3 regions of the Nocardiopsis mangrovi genome follow, and region 3 is predicted to be linked to each of the others. Evidence: predicted binding sites of a transcription regulator. Region 3 holds the regulator's gene; each other region holds the start of a gene.
The links. Region 3 encodes LexA, which represses DNA repair genes until DNA is damaged. Its sites were predicted from a motif close to TCGAACANNTGTTCGA; they were not measured.
Positions count from the first base shown of each region.

Region 1: the regulator LexA is predicted to act here: its motif matches at 4,518-4,533, upstream of ACFO4E_RS05470 (DUF6504 family protein).
Region 2: the regulator LexA is predicted to act here: its motif matches at 4,418-4,433, upstream of ACFO4E_RS27695 (DUF6504 family protein).

Region 1 is NZ_JBHSFQ010000003.1:354,453-360,425, forward strand. It holds gene ACFO4E_RS05455 (amidase) at 35-1,447, shown strand; gene ACFO4E_RS05460 (MsnO8 family LLM class oxidoreductase) at 1,444-2,475, opposite strand; gene ACFO4E_RS05465 (APC family permease) at 2,732-4,162, shown strand; gene ACFO4E_RS05470 (DUF6504 family protein) at 4,166-4,438, opposite strand; gene ACFO4E_RS05475 (serine/threonine-protein kinase) at 4,705-5,973, shown strand, end outside.
Region 2 is NZ_JBHSFQ010000043.1:2,511-8,483, forward strand. It holds gene ACFO4E_RS27675 (class I adenylate-forming enzyme family protein) at 1-1,399, opposite strand, end outside; gene ACFO4E_RS27680 (hypothetical protein) at 1,753-2,376, shown strand; gene ACFO4E_RS27685 (DivIVA domain-containing protein) at 2,428-3,216, shown strand; gene ACFO4E_RS27690 (TetR/AcrR family transcriptional regulator) at 3,521-4,132, opposite strand; gene ACFO4E_RS27695 (DUF6504 family protein) at 4,446-4,721, shown strand; gene ACFO4E_RS27700 (response regulator transcription factor) at 4,911-5,591, shown strand; gene ACFO4E_RS27705 (sensor histidine kinase) at 5,595-5,973, shown strand, end outside.
Region 3 is NZ_JBHSFQ010000003.1:217,850-223,822, forward strand. It holds gene ACFO4E_RS04885 (vitamin B12-dependent ribonucleotide reductase) at 1-2,097, opposite strand, end outside; gene nrdR (transcriptional regulator NrdR) at 2,203-2,682, opposite strand; gene ACFO4E_RS04895 (LysM peptidoglycan-binding domain-containing protein) at 3,130-3,645, opposite strand; gene lexA (transcriptional repressor LexA) at 3,908-4,678, shown strand; gene ACFO4E_RS04905 (alpha/beta hydrolase family protein) at 4,897-5,970, shown strand.

The sequences.
Region 1 (5,973 bases), 140 kb from region 3:
ACGACGTTGCCCCGGTCCGGATTGTGAGACCCCCATGCACGAGGACATCGCCTACAGTCCCGCACGGGAGCTGGCTCGGCTGCTGCGCGCACGCGAGATCTCGGCGCGCGAGGTGGTGGAAGCCCATTTGGAGCGCATCGAGGACACCGGCCCCGCCGTCAACGCCATCGTGACCCTGTGCGGCGACCGCGCCATGGAGGAGGCCCGCGCCGCCGACGAGCGGCTGGCCTACGGTGCCGACGTCGGCCCCCTGCACGGCCTGCCCGTCGCCCACAAGGACATCCACGAGACCGCCGGGGTACGCACCACCTTCGGCTCCCCCATCTACGCCGACCACGTCCCCCAGCGCGACGAGCTGGTCGTCGAGCGGATCCGCGCCGCGGGCGCGATCACGATCGGCAAGACCAACACCCCCGAGTTCGCCGCCGGCTCGCACACCTTCAACCCGGTGTTCGGCACCACCCGCAACCCCTACGACACGTCGCGCTCGGCCGGGGGCAGCAGCGGGGGCGCGGCCGCGGCCCTGGCCGCCGGGCTGCACCCGCTCGCCGACGGGTCGGACATGGGCGGATCGCTGCGCAACCCCGCGTCGTTCAACAACGTGGTCGGGCTGCGGCCCTCCCCGGGCCGGGTGCCGCGGTTCCCGGAGGAGCTGGGCTGGTCGACGCTGTCGGTCCAGGGCCCAATGGCGCGCGACGTCGCCGACGCCGCGCTGCTGCTGTCGGTGCTGGCCGGGCCCGACCCCCGCTGCCCGATCGCCGTGCGCGAGCCGGGGTCGGTGTTCGCCGGGCCGCTCGACCGCGACCTGCGCGGCCTCCGGGTGGCCTGGACCCCCGACCTGGGCGGGGCGTTCACCTGCGAACGGGCCGTGCTCGACACCCTGGAGCCGCAGCTGTCGGTGTTCACGGGCCTGGGCTGCGAGGTCACCGAGGACTCCCCCGACCTCAGCGGCGCCGAGGAGGTGTTCCGCACCCTGCGCGCCTGGCAGTTCGCGAGCAAGATGGGGCCGCTGCTGGAGACCGACCGCGACCGCCTCAAGCCCAGCATCGTGTGGAACACCGAGGCGGGGCTCGCCCTCACCGGCGACGACCTCTCCCGCGCCGAGCGGCTGCACACCGCGATCTTCCACCGGACACGCGCGTTCTTCGAGCGCTACGACGTCCTGCTGCTGCCCGTCAGCCAGGTGGTCCCCTTCGACGCCGACCTGGAATACCCCGCCGACATCGACGGGGTACCCCAGGAGACCTACCTGGACTGGATGCGCTCGGCCTATCTGATCACCGTCACCGGGAGCCCCGCGCTGTCGGTGCCCGCGGGGTTCACCCCCGGCGGGCTCCCCGTGGGCCTGCAGATCGTGGGCCCGCACCTGGCCGAGCGCCGGGTGCTCGAAGTGGGGCACGCCTTCGAGCAGGCCACCGGCTTCGGGCTGCGGCGCCCCCCGCTCTAGTACCGGCTCGCGGGAGCCTCCCGGTGCGGGGTGAGCCCGAACTCCGCGGCGAGCAGCTCGAAGCTGCGGCGCCGTGCCGCGCCATCGGGCATCGGGGTGGCCACGAGCACCTCGTCGGCGTGCGCCTGCTCCGCCAGCGCGCGCAGGCGCCGGCCCACCTGCTCCGGGGTGCCGGCCACGATGCGGTCGGCCGCGGCGCGCGCGGTCGCGGCGTAGCCCGGCCCCGACCGGAATTCACGTGCCTGCCCGAGGGAGGTCGCGACGCGCTCGCCCGAACGCGCCCGCGCCGTGTGCAGCGACCAGAACGCGGTGAAGTCCTCGGCCGGCTCCGGGTCCTCGGCGGCGAAGGCGATGACGGAGACGCTGCTGTAGGGGGCGGCGGCGCGCGCCGAGGGGCGGAAGGCGTCGCGGTAGCGGCGCAACAGCGGCACGGCGTAGTCCGGGTCGATCTGGTGGGCGAAGCAGAACGGGAGCCCGTGCGCCGCGGCGTAGGCCGACCCGTGTTCGCTGGAGCCCAGCATCCACACCCGGGGCGGCGCCGGGACGGCAGGGTCGGCCCGGACCCGCGCGAAGGGGTGGTCGTCGGGCAGGTCGCCGTCGAGGAACCCGAAGAGGTCGGCGGCCATGGCGGCGAAGTCGACGTCCACGACGGCCTCGCGGGAGCCGCGCAGCGCCGTGGCGGTGCGCCCGTCGGTACCGGGAGCGCGGCCCAGCCCCAGGTCGATGCGGCCCGGGTACATCGCCTCCAGCGTGTTGAAGAGCTCGGCGACCTTCAGCGGGGCGTGGTTGGGCAGCATGATGCCGCCGGCCCCCACCCGGATGGCGCCGGTGGCCGCCGCCGCGCGGGCGATGATCAGCTCCGGCGCCGTGCAGGCGAGCCCGGCCGCGTTGTGGTGCTCGGAGAACCAGATCCGCTCGTAGCCCAGCGACTCGGCCAGCACCGCCGACTCCACGGCCTCGTTCAGCGCCTCGTGCGCGCCGACCCCCGGCGGCATCAGGACGTGGTCGAGCACCGAGAGCTGCACCATGCGGGACTCCTCATCCGGAGGACGGTCTCCGGGAACGGGAACGGGAACGGGGACGGGGCGCGGCGGCCGGGGCGGGCGGGCGCCGTGTCCGGAACCAACCTCCGCGCCGCCGCGATGATTCCGGGCCGTCCCCGTCGCCGGGTCGTAAATATTCGCGATCAACCGCGTTTCGGGATGAACGCGGGGATTCCCTTTCGGTGATCTTCACGGCACGCTGAAGCCCTGCACATCCGCACACCCCCATGTGGAGGCGCCGGTGAGTTCGAGTACGCAGGACCCGCAGCAGGACCAGGGGTTCATCCGGGTCCTCGGCCGGTGGGACATCCTCGCCCTGGCGTTCGGCGCCATGATCGGATTCGGCTGGGTCGTCCTCACCGGCGAGTTCATCAACGCCGCCGGCAGCCTGGGGTCGGCCCTGGCCTTCGTGATCGGCGGCGTGATCGTGGCGCTGGTCGGCCTCACCTACGCCGAACTGGTCGCCGCCATGCCCCACGCCGGCGGCGAGCACCACTACGCGCTGCGCGCCCTGGGGTCGCGCGGCGCCTTCGTGGCGTCCTGGGCGATGGTCCTCGGCTACATCTCCGTGGTGGCCTTCGAGGCCGTGGCCCTGCCGCAGACCGTGCTCTACCTGGCGCCCGATATGCAGGTCGGCCACCTGTGGACCGTGGCGGGCTACGAGGTCCACGCGAGCTGGGCCGCGGTGGGGATCGTCTCCGCGATCGCGATCACCGCGCTCAACTACATCGGGATCCGGCCCGCGAGCGTCTTCCAGACCGTCGCCGTGCTGTTCCTCCTGGCCTCGGGCGCGCTGCTGCTGCTCGGCTCGCTGACCGGCGGCTCCACGGAGGACATGCGCCCGCTGTTCACCGGCGGCATCCCGGGGATCGTGACGGTGCTGGTCGCGGTGCCGTTCCTGTTCGTCGGCTTCGACGTGATCCCGCAATCGGCGAGCGAGGTGAAGATCCCCTACCGGCAGGTGGGCCGGATCCTCGTGGTGTCGGTGGCCTGCGCCGCCGCCTGGTACATCCTCATCATGCTCACCGTGTCCTCGGGGCTGGCCCCCGGGGCACTCGCGGAGTCCGAGCTCGCCTCCGCCGACTCCATGACCGAGCTGTGGGGCAGCCGGGCCATGGGCCAGTTGCTCGTCCTCGGCGGCATCGCGGGGATCGTGACCAGCTGGAACGCGTTCCTCATCGGGGCCAGCCGGCTCCTGTACGCCATGGCCGTGTCGCGGATGATCCCGGCCTGGTTCGGCCGCCTGCACCCCCGGTTCCGCACGCCGGGCAACGCGCTGCTGTTCATCGGAGGGCTGTCGGTCCTCGCCCCGCTCTTCGGCCAGCCCATGCTCGTCTGGCTGGTCAACGCCGGGGGCATCAACATCGTGGTCGCCTACCTGATGGTCGCGCTGTCGTTCCTGGTGCTGCGCCGCCGCGAGCCCGGCATGGTGCGCCCGTTCCGCACCCCGGCCGGCGGCGTGATCGGGGCGCTCGCGGTGGTGGCGAGCATCGGCCTGGGCGTGCTGTACCTGCCGGGGATGCCGGCGGCGCTCGCGTGGCCCTACGAATGGGGGATCATCGGGCTGTGGTGGCTCCTGGGCGCCGCCTACCTGCTGCGCCTGCCCGGCGTGCGACCCGGCGCCGACGCCGAGGCCCGGCTGGTCGAGGCGGTGGAGCGGCGGCGCGCCTGAGGCTCAGTCCCAGACCCTCGCCAGGGTCCAGGAACCGGTGAGCGAATCGTGCCGGAGTTCGTAGACGCCCCGCGACACCTCCTGGGAGCCGGCCTCGACCCGCCAGTACGTGCGCTGGGGCAGGCGGTCCTCGGCGTGGGGCGCCCAGTCGGCGCGCAGCGTGACCCAGTGGTCGATGATCCGGCGGACCGCATAGATGCGCCCCTGCCAGGTGAAGCGCACGGGGCGGCCGTCCTGCTCGGCCACCGTGATCTGCACGCCGAAGATGCGCCCCACCTACGGGCCCCTCCCTCATCATCGCCGGTCGGCGCGCATGCGCCGACCGGGGACCCGCGGGGAAGGGCGGGCACCGGATTCGAACAAGCGTTCCCATCCTAGCCCAGTCCGCATCCGGCCGGAAGCGCGGCGTCAGCGCACCTGTCTAGAATCGTGGCGACCCTCCCTCACGTGGCGTCCCCCGGCGGCCCCGCACCACCCCGCGCCGCAGCCCCCCATACGCCATGAGGCGCGAATCACGCGACCCCGCAAAGGAAGCCAGCACTGTGACGCCAAACGGGCACGAGCGCGCCAAGCCCCTCCGGACCGGCGACCCCCGCGAGCTCGGCGACTACCGGATCGAGGGACGCCTGGGCCGCGGTGGAATGGGCACCGTGTACCTGGCCCGCGACCCCTCGGACCGCCACGTCGCCGTCAAGCTGATCCACCCCGATCTGAGCGACGACGACGACTTCCGCCGCCGGTTCGCCCGCGAGGTCGCCTCGGCGCGCAGGGTCGCGCGCTTCTCCACGGCGGGGGTCCTCGACGCGCGGCTCGACGGCGATCCGCTGTTCATCGTGTCGGAGTACGTGCCGGGGCCCAACCTCTCCGAGGCCATCGCCACCGACGGCCCGATGTTCGGCGGCACGCTCGACAGCCTCGCCATGGGCGTGGCCGCCGCCCTGGTCGCGATCCACCGGGTGGGCGTCGTCCACCGCGACCTCAAGCCCGCGAACGTCCTGCTGTCGGCCGTGGGTCCCAAGGTGATCGACTTCGGGATCGCCCGAGCGCTGGACGACGACACCGCCGTCACCCGATCCAGCCAGCTCATGGGGACCCCCGCCTACCTCGCCCCCGAGCTCGTCCTCGGCAACGACGTCACCCCCGCGTCCGACGTCTTCTCCTGGGGCTGCCTGGTCGCCTACGCCGGCACCGGCAAGGCCCCCTTCGACGCCCCTTCGGTGCCCGCCGTCCTGCACCGCATCAGCGCGGCACCGCCCGACCTCGACGGCCTCGACCCCGGCCTGGAGCCGCTCGTCCGCCGGGCGCTGGACAAGGACCCCGCCGGACGCCCCACCGCCCAGCAGCTGCTGAACCGGCTCGTGGGCCAGGACGACCCCGCCGACTCCGCCGTCGACCAGTCCGTCGTGCGGTCGTGGACCCCGCCGTCCACCGCCCGCCCCTCCGATGCCGCGGGGGCCGCCGCCCTCGCCGCAGGGGCGGCGGGCGCGGGCGCCGCCGACCCCGACGCCACCCCGGTCATCCCCTCCGCCGACTCCGACTCCGCCGTGCCCGCCGCCCCGCCTCCGCCACCGACCGGCGGGCAGGTGCCGCCCACACGGCCCATGGCGGGGCAGGCCCCGATGCCGCCGTCGGGCGGCTACCCGTCGGCGGCGGGCCAGGTGCCCTCGGGACCGCAGACCGCGTACGCGGGCCCGGTCCCCTCCGGACCGCAGACCGCGTACGGCCCGCCGCAGCCCGGCCCCTACGGACCGCCCGGGCCGCTGCCCCCCTACCCGCCCACCGCCGGACAGGTGCCCTTCCACGGCGGACCG
Region 2 (5,973 bases), on a different contig from region 3:
GGGTGGCCACAACGGGGACCGGCGGGCCGTCGCTGACCGTCAGCAGCGCCACGTCGTAGCCCGCCGGCAGGTAGTCGACCAGCACGTCCTCCAGTTCCAGGCAGCTCGTGCCCGGGGTGTGGTTGACCTCCCGGTCCAGGAGCTTGACGCTTCCGGTGCGGGTCTTGATGCCGATATCACCGGTGTTCCACCATTCGCCGACGGCCTTTTCCTTCCAGCGTTCGGGCTCGCCGTAATAGCCGATGCACCGCGCTTTCGTCCGGGCGAACACCAGCCCGGGGCTGCCGTTGGGCACCGGGCGGAAGGTCCGCGGGTCGACCACCTTGATCTGGACGAACGTGGGCATCGGCCGGCCCACGGTCCGGGGGCCCGGTTCCCGGTCGCGCCGTTTGTTCGCGGTGCGGCGGGTGATGAACGTCATTCCCAGACCGCCGGTCTCCGACTGCCCGTATCCGTAGCGCCAGAGGGGGAAGGGGTGGCCGGATGCGTTCAGGAAGGTGCGGATCGTCGACCAGTAGACCGCGTCGAATGTGCTCGCGAACATGCGCACCGAGGAGAAGACGTTCCGTCGCCGTTCCCGGGCGAGTTCCTGCAACCGGGTGAAATCGACCGGGAGCCCCTCGATCACGGTGGGCGGGTGTTCCCGGAACAACGGCCGGACGACCTCGGGATCGCTGTCGCTCATCACGAGGACCTTTGCCGGCGCAAGGGTCAGAACGGAATATATCCACGTGAATGCGCGGGCATGGACATACGGCATGAAAACCGCCACCGCATCCTGGCGGCGGAAGGTGATAGGGGGCAAATGGCGACATTCCAGCCTGGCCATCTGTCCCTGGAGTTTGGCGGGGGTGTACATGATGAGCTTGGGAATCCCCGTGGTCCCCGACGTGTGGGTGAGCATCATCAGCTCGCCGTTCCCGCGCGGGGCGGGGGACGGCTCGGGGGCCCCGCCGAGGTCGGCGAGGGTGACGGCGTCCGGCCTCTGCGCGTCGAGGCACAGGGTCCGCTCGGCGAACGACGTCAGCAGGCGGCCGTCACCGTCCTCCCGCAGCAGCCGTCGTTCGTCGCTGACCAGCAGCTTCGGCGTCACACGGTGGAGCAGTGCCCGCACAGCGTCATCGGGCAGCAGGCCCGAGAGCATGACGGGGACCGCACCGATCCGGCTCGCGGCCGCGGCGAGCAGGAGGCAGTCGAGGTGGTTGTCCTTGTACACGGCGACCCGGTCGCCGGAACGGACTCCCGCCGCATACAGCGCGCCTGATGTCCGCCGCACGCACCCGGCCAAGTCCTCGATATCGAAGGTGGTCCCGAGGTTCGGATCGATGTCGAGCGGACGGCTGAGGCGGAAGATCATCGGCTTTCCGGATTCCGCCCTGCGATCGAAGAGGAGACCCACATTGGATTTCCATAGCTGGTCCTTGTACATCTGTTCTCCCGACGCCCGTACCGGAATGATGACGAGAATTTCGCCATTCCTGTAATGAGACCAGGCAAGACAATCAATGGCGCATCAGGCAGTCAAGGCGCATCGGTCACATCCGTCACAGGGCCGAATGTGGACACCGCGGTCGCGCCCCTGAGGCCGGCGTTCCCGGATTCCGGCCGGACCGCGCGGCCGGTACCGCCGGGCGGGCGGGTGCTCCGCCGGAGCGGCCGGGCGGGGCCGGAACCGGGCCGGCGCGACCCCCGGGCGGCGATCCCGACGGGCCGGGATCCCTTACCACGAAGGCGATACCGCACAATGACGGTATGAGCGAATCATCCCCCCTTTCCGGCCCCCTCCTGCGCTCCTCACCCGGCTCGCCCACGTTCGGCACCACCCGGCGCGGCTACGACCGGCGCCAGGTGGACCGCCTGGTCGACGGCCTCGACCGTGCCCTGTCGGCCGGGCGCGGCACCGCGTGGGCCGACGGCGCCTCCGGCGCCGGGCGCGCCCGTGCCGCAGCGGGCGCGCTGCGCGTGGTGTGGCGCGGGTACGACCGCGCTCAGGTCGACTCCGCTCTGGCCCGGATGATCGCGGAACTGGAGTCCGCCGCCGCGGCCGGCGGCGCGAGCGAGGCGGCCGAACCGGGCGGGGAGCCGTGGCCCGACCTCTCGGCCGCGTCCTTCGGCGTCGTCATGTTCGGCTTCGACCGGAACGAGGTCGAAATCCTGCTGGCCGAAGGGGTCGACGCGGTCGAGGCGATCCGCGCCGGGGGCCGGGTCGCGGCCGGCCCGACGGCGGCGGAGCTGCGCGAGCGGTGCGCGGATCTGCCCGTTGTACTGCGCGGCTTCGACCGCGGCCAGGTGACCGCGTTCGTGGACGACCTCTGCTGGGCGCTGAAGCGCGCGGGCGACATGCGCCGGGCGTCCGATGGCCAGGGGCGCCGCTGACTTTGCCGAGGACGCCCTCCCCGGGAACGGCTCGATCGGCACAATAGAGCCATGCCCCTGACTCCCTCGGACATCAGCAACAAGACGTTCCGTACGGTGCGCCTGCGGCCGGGCTACAACGAGGACGACGTCGACGAACTCCTGGACCGGGTCGAGGCCACCCTCGTGGCATTGCAGGGCGGGCCGCGCACCGGTCCGCTCATCACCGCGGCCGAGGTCGAGGCTGCCCGGTTCCGGACCACCCGGTTGAACCCCGGCTACAACGAGGACGAGGTCGACGAGTTCCTCGACGTCATCGTGGCCGACCTGCGCTCGCGCGGCCTGAGCGGGAAGCCCGGCGAGCCCGGGCCCGGCGCGCATCCGGGCCCGCCGCCCCCGGGATGGCCGACCGGCCCGCCCCGCCCCCAGCACACCGGCCAAGGGCGCGGCCCCGGCCGGCGCCCCGCCCCGCCGGACACGCCGCCGAACGCGCCGCCGCCCGGTCGCGGCGGGGGCCTCCCGCCCCACGGCGCCCGGCTCGGCCCCGTCCCGTCGCCGCCGCCCGCCCCGCGCGGCGACCGTCCCTCGATGACCCCGGAGGACGTGCGGCGCAAGCAATTCGCGACCACCCGGCTGACCACCGGGTACAACGAGGACGAGGTCGATGCCTTCCTCGACCGCGCCGAAGCCACCCTCGGCGCGCTGCTGAGCGGCCGCCCCGATCTCGCCCCGCTCACCGCCGCCCACGTCGAGCGCGTGCAGTTCGCGACCACCCGCGCGCGGCCCGGCTATGACCCTGCCCAGGTCGACGCGTTCCTCGACCAGCTCGCCGAGGAGCTGCGCCGCTACGAGCACGGCTGAGGCCGACGCCCTCCCCGCCTCCTCGTCGCCTCCGCACCGCCCGGTTCACCGGCCGGGCCGCGGGCGCGGGGCCGGACCCGCTCTCCGGCCGCCCCTGCGGTGCCACGGGCCACCGGCGATCCCCCTGCGCACGACCGGCTACGGATCGTCACGATCACTGACGCACGGCGAGGCGCGGACGCGCACCGCCGAAGGCCGGCCGCCCGGCACCGTCCCCGTTTCCACCGGCCCCGTCGTCCACAGGCTGTGGACGGGACTCCGCCGCAGTCGGCCGCGTACGGTCCCGGCACGCGCAGGCCGCGCCTCAGGCCGGGCGCAGCCCGGCCATGAGGAGGCCGGCGAAGTGCTCACCGAGCGCCGCGCCGCTCAGCTCGCCGCCGCGGCGGTACCAGCGGCCGAGGTGGTGGACCGCGCCGAAGTACTGGGTGGCGACGATGTCGGCCGGGATATCGGAGCGGAAGACGCCCTCGCGCCGCCCCTGTTCGATCATCCCCCGGAAGAGCTCGTGGTACTGGCGGCGCTCCTTGCGGACCGCGGACCGGCGGTCGGCGGAGAGCATGTGCATGGAACGGAAGAAGATCACCGCGTCGTCGAGGTTGTCCACCGTGGTGTGGACGAGATCGGCGGCCGCGGCCCGCACCCGGTCGGCGATGGGGCCGGGCGCTGCGGCGAACTCGGTGAGCCGGTGCATCTGGAGCGACAGCAGCCGCTGGTAGATCGCGTAGAGGAGGTCGTCCTTGGACGAGAAGTAGTGGTACATCGCGCCCTTGGTGACGCCGGCGGCGTCGACCAGTTCCTGCACCGAGGTGCGCTCGAAGCCCTGCTCGGCGAAGAGCCGGGTGGCCGCGGCCAGCAGCCGGCCGGGCACCGGCACGCGTTCTCCGTCGGCCGCCGGAGCCCCCGTTCCTGCGTCCACGCCGCCCCACCGTCCCCGTGTCGCGCGACCCCCACCAGGATAGGCATACCGATCGGTCGGTCGGATTTCCCCGCCGCGCCGCGCCCGTCGCTGCGGCGGGCGGACCGCGATGGGGGCGGCGGCCGGGCGCGACACGCCGACGCGACTCCGGCACCCACCGTTCTCCCGGCCGTCATCGCAGGTCATGGCACTCGAACCCGGAAGACGCCGCAGAGTCCCGCCACGCCGGGCACGCCCGAAGATCTAGGGTGTCGGATGCCGGGACACCCGGGGTCCGAGCATCATTCGAACCTGTGTTCGATAGTATGTCCGGGTGAGTCTCTACAACGAACGGATCGACGTCAGATCCACCAACGGCGGCCACCCCGCTTTCTTCGCCTGGCGCGGGCGGATGTACCGCGTCCGCAGGATCATCGGCACCTGGAACACCGCGAACGGCGTCCCCGGCGGGCCCGGCGCCGGTGCCGCCGGCACCGACATCCGGCTCGTGCGAGTGGCGGCGGAGTCCGACCAGGGCCGGCCCAGCATCGCCGACATCACGCTCGACACCGCCACCGAGCACTGGACCATGCGCCGCCTGTGGGGCTGACCCCCGTGCCGCCGTGACCGCGGGCCCTCTGCCGCGAGGGAGGGGCCCGGCCGTGCGGCCGCGGCGGCCGGGTGCCGTCCGGGAGCCCGTGGCACCCGGGTCCCCTCCGCCCCCGCCACGAGCCGCGCGCCCGCGTCGGCGGCCCGGGGTGGGGGCGGCGCGACCAGGCGCGTTCTACCATGTCCGACGATGCGCATTCTCGTTGTCGAAGACGACGACCGGGTCGCACGGGGTCTGGTCACCGCGCTGCGGAACGCGTCCTTCGACGTCACCCGGGTGAATTCGGCGGCCGACGCCCTTCGCGCGCCGGCCGCCGACATCGTGCTGCTCGACCTCGGTCTGCCCGATGCCGACGGCATCGACCTGCTGCGGCGGCTGCGCGAGCGCTCCGAGACCGCGATCATCGCCGTGACCGCCCGGGCCGAGGAGCGCGAGCGCGTCCGGGGGCTGCGCGCCGGCGCCGACGACTACGTCGTCAAACCGTTCGGGATCGCCGAACTCCTCGCCCGGATCGACGCGGTGCTGCGCCGCACCCGGGCGGCGAGGTCGGCCGCCGAACGCAGCGAGCCGCCGTTGTCGCTCGGCCCGCTGCGCATGGACCTGAACTCCCGCGAGGCCGAATTGGACGGCGTCCCGCTGTCCCTGACCCGCAAGGAGTTCGACCTGCTCGCGCTCCTGGCCCAGCGGGCACCGGCGGTCGTCGGCCGCGACGTCATCCTGGACCAGGTGTGGGGCGTCGGCTGGGAGGCGTCCTCGCGCACCCTCGACACCCACATCGCGGCACTGCGCGGCAAGCTCGGCGGCGACCTGCGCATCCACACCGCACGCGGGGTCGGCTACCGGCTGCACGTCGGGGCAGGACCGGAGTAGCGCGTGCAACAGCGACTGCTGGTCATCCTGCTCCCTCTGGCGTTCGTGCTGGTGGCCGCGCTGGGCGTGCCCCTGGCGACGCTGGTGGCCCAGCAGCAGACCGGGGAGGTCTACGTCGACCGGCTGAACGACATCGGCCGGTTCGCGTCGCTGGCCGACACCGCGCTGGAGACCGGCCGGACCGAGGCGCTGCGCATGGAGCTGGAGCGCTACGAGGACCTCTACGGCTTCCCGGTGGCGCTGCTCGACCCCTCCGGCCAGGTCGTGATCGGCTCCGACGGCCAGGAGGAACTCCTCGCCCACCTGGAGGACGCTCCGACCCGGCGCGTCGTGGACGACGCGCTCGCCGGGTTCCGCCCCGAACCCCCGACCGCGCTGTGGC
Region 3 (5,973 bases):
CGGCTGGCCGACCTTGCAGTTGTCGCGGTAGACCGCGAGCGCCTTCAGGCCGAGCTTCCAGCCCTGGTAGTAGATGTGCTCGAAGTCCTCGACGGTGGCCTCCTCGGGCACGTTCACCGTCTTGGAGATCGCGCCGGAGAGGAACGGCTGCACGGCCGCCATCATCTCGACGTGGCCCATGGGCTTGATGTAGCGCTTGCCCATGGCGCAGTCGAACACCTCGTAGTGCTCCTGGCGCAGCCCGGGCGCGTCCACGATGTGGCCGTTCTCGCCGATGTACTCGACGATCGCCTCGACCTGCTCCTCCTGGTAGCCGAGGTTGCGCAGGGCCCGCGGGATCGCCTGGTTGACGATCTGCATGGACCCGCCGCCGACCAGCTTCTTGAACTTGACCAGCGAGAAGTCCGGCTCGATGCCGGTGGTGTCGCAGTCCATCATGAAGCCGATGGTGCCGGTGGGCGCCAGCAGGCTGGCCTGCGCGTTGCGCCAGCCGTTCTTGTCGCCGGCTTTGAGGCACTCCTGCCAGGCCGCGGTGGCCGCGGAGGCGATCTCGGCGTCCATCGAGCCGATCGTGCGCAGGTCGTCGTTCGCGGCGGCGTGCTTGCGCATGACGCGCTTGTGGGCGTCGGCGTTCTTCGCGTAGCCGTCGTAGGCGCCGACGATCCCGGCCAGCTCGGCGCTGCGCTTGTAGGCGGTGCCGGTCATCAGCGAGGTGATCGCGCCGGCCACGGCCCGGCCTCCGGGGGAGTCGTAGGCGTGGCCGGTCGCCATGAGCAGGGCGCCCAGGTTGGCGTAGCCGATGCCGAGCTGGCGGAACGCCCGCGTGGTCTCGCCGATCTTCTCGGTCGGGAAGTCGGCGAAGGTGATGGAGATGTCCATCGCCGTGATGATCAGCTCGGTGAGCCGGGCGAAGCGCTCGACGTCGAAGGTGTCGTCCTCGCGCAGGAACTTCAGGAGGTTGATCGACGCCAGGTTGCAGGAGGAGTTGTCCAGGTGGACGTACTCCGAGCAGGGGTTGCTGGCGCTGATCCGGCCGCTCTCGGGCGCGGTGTGCCAGTCGTTGATGGTGTCGTCGTATTGCAGGCCGGGGTCGGCGCACTCCCAGGCGGCCTTGGCCATCTTGCGGAAGAGGTCCTGGGCGTCGACGGTGCCGATGACCTCGCCGGTGGTGCGCGAGGTCAGGCCGAAGGAGGAGCCGGTGTCGACCGCGCGCATGAAGGCGTCGGAGACGCGCACCGAGTTGTTGGCGTTCTGGTACTGGACGCTGACGATGTCGGAGCCGCCGAGGTCGACGTCGAAGCCGGCGTCGCGCAGCGCGCGGATCTTGTCCTCCTCGCGCGCCTTGGTCTGGACGAACTCCTCGATGTCGGGGTGGTCCACGTCGAGGACGACCATCTTGGCCGCGCGGCGGGTGGCGCCCCCGGACTTGATGGTTCCCGCCGACGCGTCGGCGCCGCGCATGAACGACACCGGGCCCGACGCGGTGCCGCCGGAGGAGAGCAGCTCCTTGCTGGAGCGGATGCGCGACAGGTTGACCCCCGCGCCGGATCCGCCCTTGAAGATGATCCCCTCTTCCTTGTACCAGTCGAGGATCGACTCCATGGTGTCGTCGACCGACAGGATGAAGCAGGCCGAGACCTGCTGGCGCGAGGTGGTGCCGACGTTGAACCAGACCGGGGAGTTGAAGCTGAAGAGCTGGTTGACCAGCGCGTGCTTCAGCTCGTGGTCGAAGACCTCGGCGTCCTCGTCGGAGGCGAAGTAGCCGTTGGCCCGGCCGGTCTCGGTGTACATGCCGGCCACGCGGTCGACGAGCTGCTTGAGGCTCCACTCCCGCGCGGGGGTGCCCTGCGCCCCGCGGAAGTACTTGCTGGCGACGATCTGGGTGGCGTTCATCGACCACGATGCCGGAAACTCGACGCCCCGCTGCTCGAAGTTGACCGAGCCGTCGCGCCAGTTCGTCATGACCACGTCGCGGCGCTCCCATTCGAGCGCGTCGTACGGGTGCACGCCCGGAGTGGTGAAGATCCGCGCCATTTTCAGGCCCTTGCGTCGGCCCTTGCCCTTGCGCTGATCCGACGCCCCGGTTGTTTCCGTCATGTCGCTCCCCCTGTACTCGTCACATACCCAACACACGCCCCCGCTGTCACACGCAACGGGTGGCGGTTCATTCCTCATCGCCCCTCCGGGCCGATCGGCCCGGTGCTACCCCTGTGGCGCGTCCTCCCGGGCGGCCGTGGCCCGGTCGGCCCGGAGGGTGGCGATCTCGTTCTCGAAGTCCGTGAGCGACTCGAATCCGCGGTAGACCGAGGCGAAGTGGAGATAGGCCACTTCGTCGAGGTCGCGCAGCGGCCCCAGGATCGCCAGCCCGATCTCGTGGGCGGGGATCTCGGCCATGCCGCGGCACCGGATCTCCTCCTCGACCCGCTGGCCGAGCTTGGCGAGCGCGTCCTCGGTGACCGGACGCCCCTGGCAGGCGCGCCGCACGCCGGCGACGATCTTGGTGCGGGAGAACGGCTCGGTCACCCCGGAACGCTTGGCGACCATGAGCAGCACGGTCTCCTGAGTGGTGAACCGGCGGCCGCATTCGGCGCAGGTCCGGCGGCGGCGGATCGCGGCGCCGTCCTCGGTCGACCGGCTGTCGATGACACGGGTGTCAGGATGACGGCAGAACGGACAGTGCATGTCGGCGTGCCCTCCCCAAGATCAGCATCAACGGCATCGGTCGCCATCCCCGCGCAGCGGTCGCGGGCATGCCCGTGGTCGCCCGGGCAGCCCTGGTCATGTCGTCCCACACCCCCACCGGACCGGAGGTTCCGGAGGGAGCGGAAAGTTCGGACACCTACTAAAGCACAAGTTCTAGGCTGCTTGTTCCGGGTGAGCACTAGATGTTGTGGTCAACTTATGACCGTCGCGATGGGGTGCGCAAGTCGCGCCACACGTGACCCGCGACTCCACCCAGGTCACACGGGCCAAACCCGGATCAGGACCGGGCGTGTCGCGCGGGGGCGCCCCGCCGGCACGCCGGAGACCACCGGCCCCCGGCCATGCGACACGCCGGGCGCGACGGATCGCGGTCCCGGCGTGAACAGGAGTGACCTGCGTGAATGCGCGCCTCAGCGCAGCGTCGGATCAGGGGAGGACGAGCTCCTGACCGGGCTCCAGCTCGGAACTCGGCAGCTCGTTGATCCGCACGATCTCGTGCACGGTCCGGCGGGGATCGTCACCGGGCCGGACCCGCTCGGCGATCCCCCACAGCGTATCGCCATCGCGGACGACGACGGTCGAGGACGAGGCGGGCAGGAAGGCCGATGCGGCGGGCGCGCCGGAGGCGGATGCCCCGGCCGCGACGGCTGTCAGGAAGAAGACCGAGAGAACGCCGGTGGCGGTGGCGGATGCGGTGGAGACGAGGACCACACGGCCGCGGCGGGTCAGGCGGGTCCACCCGCGCCTGACGACCGGGGGCACGATCCCCGGCGCGATGGCGCAGTTGAGGTCCGGCAGATCGGGCGGGCCGACGGCCGAGTGCGCGCCGGCGACCGCCGGACGGGCGGCGAACTTCACGGGTGCGGTGCGCCACTCGGGAATCTCCTGCGCCCAGTCGAACAGGACGGGACCCCGGGGCCGCAGCACGGACGGTTCGGACATGACCCCCACTTTCGAACGCCAGTTCGTTCGAACCAACGTTCGACTATTACCGCATCTCGGCGATTTTTTCATCACCGGCTCGAACGTTTGTTTGATATTGCCCAGCGCAGGCACTACCGTTGGACATGTTTCACTGCGGTATCGGCGATGGCGCCGCTACCGCTGTCAGACGGTCGACGGGGCGACCCCGCGGGCGCGGGGATCATCCTGACGATGCTTCGACATCCCACGCCCAGAACACCGACCGCCGAGGAGGCCGGCCGTGCCGGAGGAGAATCACGGAACGCAGGAACCTCACGCGGGCGGAACGTCCGTCGCCGCACTCCGGTCCGCCACCGCGAAATCTCCAGGTGCGGGGGATCCCGCGGCCGGTACGGACAATGGTGCGCCGAAACTGACGGCCCGCCAGCAGAGTGTGCTGAACTGCATCCACCGTTACGTGCGGCAACGCGGGTACCCACCGTCCATCCGGGAAATCGGCGACGCGGTGGGCCTGTCGAGCCCCTCCAGTGTCGCGCACCAACTGAAGGTGTTGCAACGCAAGGGCTATCTTCACCGCGATCCGAATCGCCCACGAGCGGTCGAAATTCGCATTCCCGGACAGCCCACCGTGCGCTCCTGGGACCATCTCGACGACGAGCCGCGGGCCGACGGCTCGCGCGCGACCGACGTCCCGGTCGTGGGCCGCATCGCGGCGGGCGGCCCGATCCTCGCCGAGGAGGCCATCGAGGACGTCCTGACCCTGCCCAAGCAGCTCGTCGGCGAGGGCCGGCTGTTCATGCTGAACGTTGTCGGCGACTCCATGATCGACGCCGCCATCACCGACGGTGACCTGGTCGTCGTCCGCCAGCAGCCCGAGGCCAACAACGGCGACATCGTCGCCGCGCTGCTCGACGACGAGGCCACGGTGAAGGCGTTCAAACGCGACGGCGACCATGTGTGGCTGCTGCCGCGCAACGACGCCTACGAGCCGATCAACGGCGATCACGCCACCATTCTGGGCAAGGTCGTCGCCGTTCTCCGGCGCATCTGAGATCTAACACGCGCCGGAATAACGACTCCGCCACGCTTTGGCACGGGCCCGTGATCTTCACTGAAGGTCACGGGCCTTTTCCCGTTTCGACGCCGAACGGTTATCCCCGGCGCGACGCGGGAGTACGACCGGGCCGGGGAGGCGCCGCGCACGGCGTCCCCCCGGCCGGCGGGAGCACCGCGTCCCCCGGCGGCAGGGGCGGCAATACGGTAGGGGGCATGCCCTTCGCCTCCGCCGCTGTGCGCACCGCCGCCCTGTCCGCCGCCGTGCTCCTGGCCGCCTCGGCGTGCTCCGGGCAGGAGGACCCCGCCGGCCCTCCGGAGCCGCCGGGCGCCGCGCCTGTGGAGCGGGACGTGAGCTTCGACAGCGGCCCCGACACCGTGTACGGGACGTTCGCCCTGCCGCCCGACGCCCGGGGCCGGGTGCCGGCGGCCCTGATCATCTCCGGCAGCGGTCCCACCGACCGCGACGGCGACAACCCCATGCGCCCCGACGCCGGCACCAACGAGAACTTCGCCCGCCTGCTCGCGGACGCCGGCGTCGCCTCATTGCGCTACGACAAGCTCGGCAGCGGCGAGACCGGCATGGGCGCACGGGACGAGGACGACTCCGTGGGCTACGACGTCTTCGAGCAGGAGATGGCCGACGCCTACGCCCAGCTCGCCGCCCAGCCGGAGGTCGACCCCGACCGGCTGCTGGTGCTGGGCCACAGCGAAGGCGCCCTGTTCGCCCTGCGCGCCCCGGAGGCCGTTCGCGACCACCCGCCCGCGGCGCTGGTGCTCGCCGCCCCGCCCGGCGGACGCTACCTCGACACGGTCGACCGGCAGCTCACCGATCAGATCCGGCTCCAGGAGGGCGCGGGCGCGCTGGAACCGGCCGATGCCGCGCGGGTCCTCTCCGACACCCGCGCCGCGATCGCCCTGATCCGGTCCGGCGAACGGCCCGAACAGGACCCCGTCCCCGAACTGGGCGGCCTGTTCGACCCCTCCGTCGCCCCGTTCCTGCACCGGATCGACGCCATGGACCCGGTCGACCTGGCCGGCGACCTCCCCGGCGATGTCGACACGCTCGTGCTCTGGGGCACGGCCGACTCCCAGATCGCCCGCGGCGACGTGGACCGGCTCATGACCGGGCTGCTCGACGCCGAGCGGGTCGACGTCGAAGGCGCCGACCACGTGTTCCGCGTCTACGACGACGCCCCCGGCGCCGCCGTCCTGGACGCCCAGCGCGCCTTCTCCCCCGACGTGGCCCCGGCCCTCTCCGCGTTCCTGGACTCCGCGGTGCGCCCCTGACCC